Regions from separate parts of the Streptomyces boetiae genome, predicted to be linked through region 3. Evidence: predicted binding sites of a transcription regulator. Region 3 holds the regulator's gene; each other region holds the start of a gene.
The links. The regulator HrcA, encoded in region 3, represses chaperone genes, less so after heat shock. The targets are predictions, from matches to a motif close to TTNGCACTCNGNNNNNCNGAGTGCNAA.
Positions count from the first base shown of each region.

Region 1 (2,266 bases), on a different contig from region 3:
CTGGAAGCTGCGCCGCGCGCCCCTGCGCGCCCCCGCGCCCCCGGCCGACAAGCCCGAGGTGACCAGCGAGCGCGGCCACCTCTCCGGGGCCGGCCTGCCGCCCGTCCTGGTGCGGGTGCCCACCGACGAGAAGGTCGTCTTCCTGACCATCGACGACGGCGCCGAGAAGGACCCGGACCTGCTGCGGATGCTGAACGACCTGCGGATCCCCTGGTCCGGCTTCCTCTCCGACCACGTGGCCCGGGACGACTACGGCTACTTCCGCGAGGCCCACCGGCAGGGCGCGGGCGTGCACAACCACTCCATCAGCCACCCCGAACTCCCCGCGCTCTCCTACCGCGAGCAGCGCGAGGAGATCTGCGAGCAGCAGGACATCCTGGAGGAGGAGATCGGCGAGCGCCCCACCCTCTTCCGCCCGCCCTACGGCGCCTACGACCGCGACACTCTGCGCGCCGCCGCCTCCTGCGGGGTGCGGGCCGTGCCGCTGTGGGCCGAGGAGGCGTTCCCCGACCGGATCGAATGGGGGCGCGAGGACCGGAAATTCCACCCCGGTGACATCATCCTGACCCACTTCCGCGGCGAGGCGGAGTGGGACGGCAGCATGACGGACATGGTCCGGCGGGTACTGGACACGGCGACCCGCCAGGGCTTCGCCGTCGCCCGGCTGGAGGACTACCTCTAGCCCGCCCGGGAGCCCTCCCGGCACGCGCCCGGCGGGGCGTTGGCACTCTAGTTGACTGAGTGCTAACGGCGGCCTAGTCTCGGAGCCGACGCTGGCACTCTCACCGTAGGAGTGCCAGCCACCCCGCGACAGGCGGATCCGGCACCCGCGACGACGGGTCCACCAGGTCGCAGTCCAGCCATTTCCATGACCCCGCGAGATCTCCGAAGGGGGAGGTCGGATCGTGACGACCGTCAGCTCCAAGGTTGCCATCAAGCCGCTCGAGGACCGCATCGTGGTCCAGCCGCTCGACGCCGAGCAGACCACGGCCTCGGGCCTGGTCATTCCGGACACCGCCAAGGAGAAGCCCCAGGAGGGCACCGTCCTGGCCGTGGGCCCGGGCCGCTTCGAGGACGGCAACCGGCTTCCGCTCGACGTCAAGGTCGGCGATGTCGTGCTCTACAGCAAGTACGGCGGCACCGAGGTGAAGTACAACAACGAGGAGTACCTCGTCCTCTCCGCCCGTGACGTGCTGGCGATCATCGAGAAGTGACCGGCGACTAGTCGAGTTGCACGCCGCGCCCCGGGACCGGATCGTCTCCGGGGCGCGGTGACGTTCCCGGACGATTCGAAAAAAGACAGAGGGACATCCACACCCATGGCGAAGACTCTGAAGTTCGACGAGGACGCCCGTCGCGCCCTCGAGCGCGGCGTCAACAAGCTCGCGGACGCGGTCAAGGTCACCATTGGTCCCAAGGGCCGCAACGTCGTCATCGACAAGAAGTTCGGCGCGCCCACCATCACCAACGACGGCGTCACCATCGCCCGCGAGGTCGAGGCCGAGGACCCCTACGAGAACCTGGGCGCCCAGCTCGTCAAGGAGGTGGCGACCAAGACCAACGACATCGCGGGCGACGGCACCACCACCGCCACCGTGCTGGCCCAGGCGCTGGTCCGCGAGGGCCTGCGCAACGTCGCCGCCGGCGCCTCCCCGGCCGGCCTGAAGCGCGGCATCGACGCCGCCGTCGAGGCCGTGGCCGAGGACCTGCGCGCCTCCGCCCGCCCCATCGACTCCAAGGAGGACATCGCCGCCGTGGCCGCGCTGTCCGCCCAGGACAAGCAGGTCGGCGAGCTGATCGCCGAGGCGATGGACAAGGTCGGCAAGGACGGCGTCATCACCGTCGAGGAGTCCCAGACCTTCGGCCTGGAGCTGGACTTCACCGAGGGCATGGCCTTCGACAAGGGCTACCTCTCGCACTACATGGTCACCGACCAGGAGCGCATGGAGGCCGTCCTCGACGACCCCTACATCCTCATCCACCAGGGCAAGATCTCCTCCATCCAGGACCTGCTGCCGCTGCTGGAGAAGATCATGCAGGCCGGCGGCTCCCACCCGCTGCTCGTGATCGCCGAGGACGTCGAGGGCGAGGCCCTGTCCACCCTCGTGGTCAACAAGATCCGCGGCACCTTCAACTCGGTGGCCGTCAAGGCCCCCGGCTTCGGAGACCGCCGCAAGGCGATGCTCGGCGACATGGCCACCCTCACCGGCGGCACCGTGATCTCCGAGGAGGTCGGCCTCAAGCTCGACCAGGCCGGTCTGGACGT
Region 1 covers NZ_JAVREN010000023.1:44,008-46,273, reverse strand. Annotated here, with positions in the region: gene RM780_RS16460 (polysaccharide deacetylase family protein) at 1-682, shown strand, start outside; gene groES (co-chaperone GroES) at 906-1,214, shown strand; gene groL (chaperonin GroEL) at 1,320-2,266, shown strand, end outside.
Region 1: the regulator HrcA is predicted to act here: its motif matches at 722-748, upstream of groES (co-chaperone GroES).

Region 2 (2,266 bases), on a different contig from region 3:
TCAGCTCCACCTCGGTGGCGGCGCCGGCCTTGATGACGGCCACGCCGCCGGCCAGCTTCGCCAGGCGCTCCTGGAGCTTCTCGCGGTCGTAGTCCGAGTCGGAGGACTCGATCTCGGCGCGGATCTGGTTGACCCGGCCCTGGACCTGGTCGCTGGAGCCGGCGCCGTCGACGATGGTGGTCTCGTCCTTGGTGATGACCACCTTGCGGGCGCGGCCCAGCAGGTCGAGCGTGGCGTTCTCCAGCTTGAGGCCGACCTCCTCGGAGATGACCTGGCCGCCGGTCAGCACGGCGATGTCGCCGAGCATGGCCTTGCGGCGGTCGCCGAAGCCGGGGGCCTTGACGGCCACGGACTTGAAGGTGCCGCGGATCTTGTTGACCACCAGGGTGGACAGGGCCTCGCCCTCGACGTCCTCGGCGATGATCAGCAGGGGCTTGCCCGACTGCATGACCTTCTCCAGCAGGGGCAGCAGGTCCTTCACGCTGCTGACCTTGGAGTTCACGATGAGGATGTAGGGGTCCTCGAGCTCGGCCTCCATGCGCTCCATGTCGGTGGCGAAGTACCCCGAGATGTAGCCCTTGTCGAAGCGCATGCCCTCGGTGAGCTCCAGCTCCAGACCGAAGGTCTGGGACTCCTCGACGGTGATGACGCCTTCCTTGCCGACCTTGTCCATGGCCTCGGCGATCAGCTCGCCGATCTGGGGGTCGCCCGCGGAGATGGACGCGGTGGAGGCGATCTGCTCCTTGGTCTCGACCTCCTTGGCCTGGCTCAGCAGGGCCTCGGAGACCTTCTCGACGGCCGCCTCGATGCCGCGCTTGAGCGCCATCGGGTTCGCGCCGGCGGCGACGTTGCGCAGGCCCTCGCGGACCAGCGCCTGCGCCAGAACGGTCGCCGTGGTCGTGCCGTCGCCGGCCACGTCGTCCGTCTTCTTGGCTACTTCCTTGACCAGCTCGGCGCCGATCTTCTCGTAGGAGTCCTCGAGCTCGATCTCCTTGGCGATCGACACGCCGTCGTTGGTGATGGTGGGGGCGCCCCACTTCTTCTCGAGCACGACGTTCCGGCCCTTGGGGCCGAGCGTGACCTTGACGGCGTCGGCGAGCTGGTTCATCCCGCGCTCAAGGCCGCGCCGCGCCTCCTCGTTGAACGCGATGATCTTGGCCATGTGAAGTGGTCCTCCCAGGACTGGGGTGGATTGCTCCGGACCGCGCTGGCGCCCGCGACGGACGGCCCTGCGGCCCGGCGGTTCATTGCTCCCGCCGGGCCCGTGGACCTCACCGAACCGGTCCTTGCTTTTGTCACTCTCACCTTCAGAGTGCTAACGCCATGATTAGCACTCTCCCCCTCCGAGTGCAAGCGTTGGGCGGCGGGGCGCCCGGTGGGGGCGGCGGGGGCGCTGCCGCTGCGCGGGGCTCGCGCGGCGCGGCGCGGCGCCGGGAGCGGACGGCTGTGAGGTGCGAGGGGGCGGTCCGCGAGGGGGCGCGGCCAGCCTCCTGCGCCCGCGCGGGGGCGGGACTGCGGCCGGGCCCGGCCCGCTGCTGAGGCGCTGCGGGCCGGCCCGCAGCGGCGCGTGAGTTGTGGGCAGGCCCCCGCGCAGCGCGGAGCGCGGGCGGCACGCCGCCCGGTGCGGGACCGTGGCCGGGCGCGGTGGGCGGAGCGCGGTGAGCCGAGCGCGGTGAGCGGTGAGCAGTGGGCGGTGAGCGGTGAGCGGTGAGCGGTGAGCGGTGAGCGGCTGCGAGCCGGCGGGCGCGGAGCCGGCCGCGGCAGGGCCGCGCGGCATCGGACCGTGGGCAGGCCCCCGCGCAGCGCGGAGCGCGGGCGGCCCGTGCGCGCCGCGGGACCGTGGGCGGGCCCGCACCGTCGGGCGGCGGCTGCGGCGGGCCGCGCGCGAGCGCGGAGCGGCTACGCCAGGGCCGCGTGGGGCGGGACCACGTGGGCGGGCTCGCCCCGTTGGGGGCCGCTGCGGCAAGGCCGCGTGGCGCGGGAATACGGGCGCCACCCCGCGTGGGGCGGGAATGCGGGCGACGCCCCGCGGGGCGCGGGAGCGCGGGCAGCGCCGGGCGGGGCCGGGACGCGGCAACCCCCCGTGTGGGGCGGCAATGCGGGCAACGCCCCGCCTGGCGCGGGAGCGCGGGCAGCGCCGGGCGGGGCCGGGACGCGGCAACCCCCCGTGTGGGGCGGCAATGCGGGCAACGCCCCGCGGGGCGCGGGAGCGCGGGCAGCGCCGGGCGGGGCCGGGACGCGGCAACCCCCCGTGTGGCGCGGGAGC
Region 2 covers NZ_JAVREN010000001.1:134,299-136,564, forward strand. Annotated here, with positions in the region: gene groL (chaperonin GroEL) at 1-1,162, opposite strand, end outside.
Region 2: the regulator HrcA is predicted to act here: its motif matches at 1,293-1,319, upstream of groL (chaperonin GroEL).

Region 3 (2,266 bases):
CGTCCTGGCCGCGCCGGGTGCGCGACTTCGGGCCGCGCTGGGACGCGGCGCCGAAGAAGGCGTCCATGATGTCCGAGAAGTTCCCGAAGCCGGCGCCGCCGAAGCCCGCGCCCGCGCCCGCCGAGGCGGCGCCGCTCATCGGGTCCCCGCCCAGGTCGTACATCTGCTTCTTCTGCGGGTCGGAGAGCACCTCGTACGCGGTGTTGATCTCCTTGAACCGCTCCTGGGTCTTGGGGTCCGGATTCACGTCCGGATGCAGCTCGCGCGCCAGCCGCCGGAAGGCCTTCTTGATCTCTTCCTGCGAGGCATCGCGTCGCACGCCAAGGATGGCGTAGTAGTCGGCCGCCACTTAGTTCTCCGCGAGAATCTGTCCGACGTAACGTGCCACTGCGCGCACCGCTCCCATCGTTCCGGGGTAGTCCATGCGGGTCGGTCCGACCACGCCGAGCTTTGCGACGGCTTCGTCGCCTGAACCGTAACCGACAGAGACGACCGACGTGGAGGTCAGTCCTTCGTGGTTGTTCTCGTGCCCGATGCGCACGGTCATGCCGGAATCCTTCGCCTCCCCCAGCAGCTTCAGCAGCACCACCTGCTCCTCCAGCGCCTCCAGCACGGGGCGGATGGTGAGCGGGAAGTCCTGCCCGAAGCGGGTGAGGTTGGCCGTGCCGCCGATCATCAGCCGCTCCTCGGTCTCCTCCACCAGCGTCTCCAGAAGGGTGGAGAGAACCGCGGAGACCGTGCCGCGCTCCTCGGCGTCGAAGGAGTCGGGCAGGTCCGCGACCAGCCGCGGCACCTCGGTGAAACGCTCGCCCGCGACGCGGCTGTTCAGCCGGGCGCGCAGCTCGGCCAGCGAGGTCTCCCCGAACGGGGCGAGGCAGTCCACGTGCCGCTGCTCGACCCGCCCGGTGTCGGTGATGAGGACCAGCATCAGGCGGGCCGGGGCCAGCGCGAGCAGCTCGACGTGCCGCACCGTGGAACGGCTGAGCGAGGGGTACTGCACCACGGCGACCTGGCGGGTGAGCTGGGCGAGGAGGCGGACCGTGCGGGCCACCACGTCGTCCAGGTCCACGGCCCCGCCCAGGAAGTTCTGGATGGCGCGGCGCTCGGGGGCGGACAGGGGCTTGACGTCCGCGAGCTTGTCGACGAAGAGGCGGTACCCCTTGTCGGTGGGGACCCGGCCGGCGCTGGTGTGCGGCTGGGCGATGTACCCCTCCTCCTCCAGGGCGGCCATGTCGTTGCGGACCGTGGCCGGGGAGACCTGGAGGTTGTGCCGCTCGGTCAGCGCCTTGGAACCCACCGGCTCCTCCGTGCCGACGTAGTCCTGGACGATGGCCCGCAACACCTCCAGCCTGCGTTCACTGAGCATGTCGCACCTCCCGTCCGGCCGTCCGCCGCTGGCTGCCGCCCTGGCACTCGCGCTCGGGGAGTGCCAGACCCTGCTCCAGTGTACGGCCGGGTAGCACGGCCAGGGAACGAGCGGCGGCAGACTGACATCTCCCGCAGCACCTGCCCGCCGGCACCCGTCCGTTAACGTCCGGGCATGGACACGGGCGCGGGGCGCGGGCGGGGCGGTGCGGGCGGGGCCGGGCGGGAGCCCCGTGAGGGGTGGGAGCGGTGGCTTCCGGGCGAAGGCTGGGAGGCGGTGGCGCCCGGGGTGTTCCGGCGGCGGCTGCCCGGCTGGGACGAGACGGTGGGGCTCGTGGCCTCCCCGGGCGGCCTGCTGCTGGTGGACGCGGGCCCCTCGCGTGAGGCGGCCGGGGCCTGGGGGGCGGGCCTGCCGCCGGGTGGCGTGACGCGGCTGGTGGTCACGCACCCGCACTTCGACCACCTGCTGGGCGCGGGGGCGTTCCCGGCGGCCGAGGCGTGGGGGCCGGCGGGGCTCGCGGCGTTCCTGGCCGCGCCGGGGGCGGCCGATCCGGCGGCGGACGGGGCGCGGCACGGCCTGCACCCGGCCGCCGCGGCGGCGGATCTCGCGGCGGCTCGGGAACGCCCGTGGCGGGCGCCGTCGCCGGGGCGCGGGTCGCGCGCGGTGCTGGACCTCGGCGGGGGCCGCGCGGCCGTTCTGGCGGACCTGGGGCCCGCGCACTCCGCGCTGGACCTGGCGGTGCTGGTGCCGGGCACGCCGCCGGTGGTCTTCTGCGGGGACCTGGTCGAGGAGTCCGGGGAGCCGCAGGCCGGGCCGGACGCGAGCCCGGAGCGCTGGCCCGCGGCGCTGGACGCCCTGCTGGCGCTGGGCGGCCCCGAGGCCCGGTACGTGCCGGGCCAC
Region 3 covers NZ_JAVREN010000012.1:20,223-22,488, forward strand. Annotated here, with positions in the region: gene dnaJ (molecular chaperone DnaJ) at 1-349, opposite strand, end outside; gene hrcA (heat-inducible transcriptional repressor HrcA) at 350-1,366, opposite strand; gene RM780_RS10905 (MBL fold metallo-hydrolase) at 1,541-2,266, shown strand, end outside.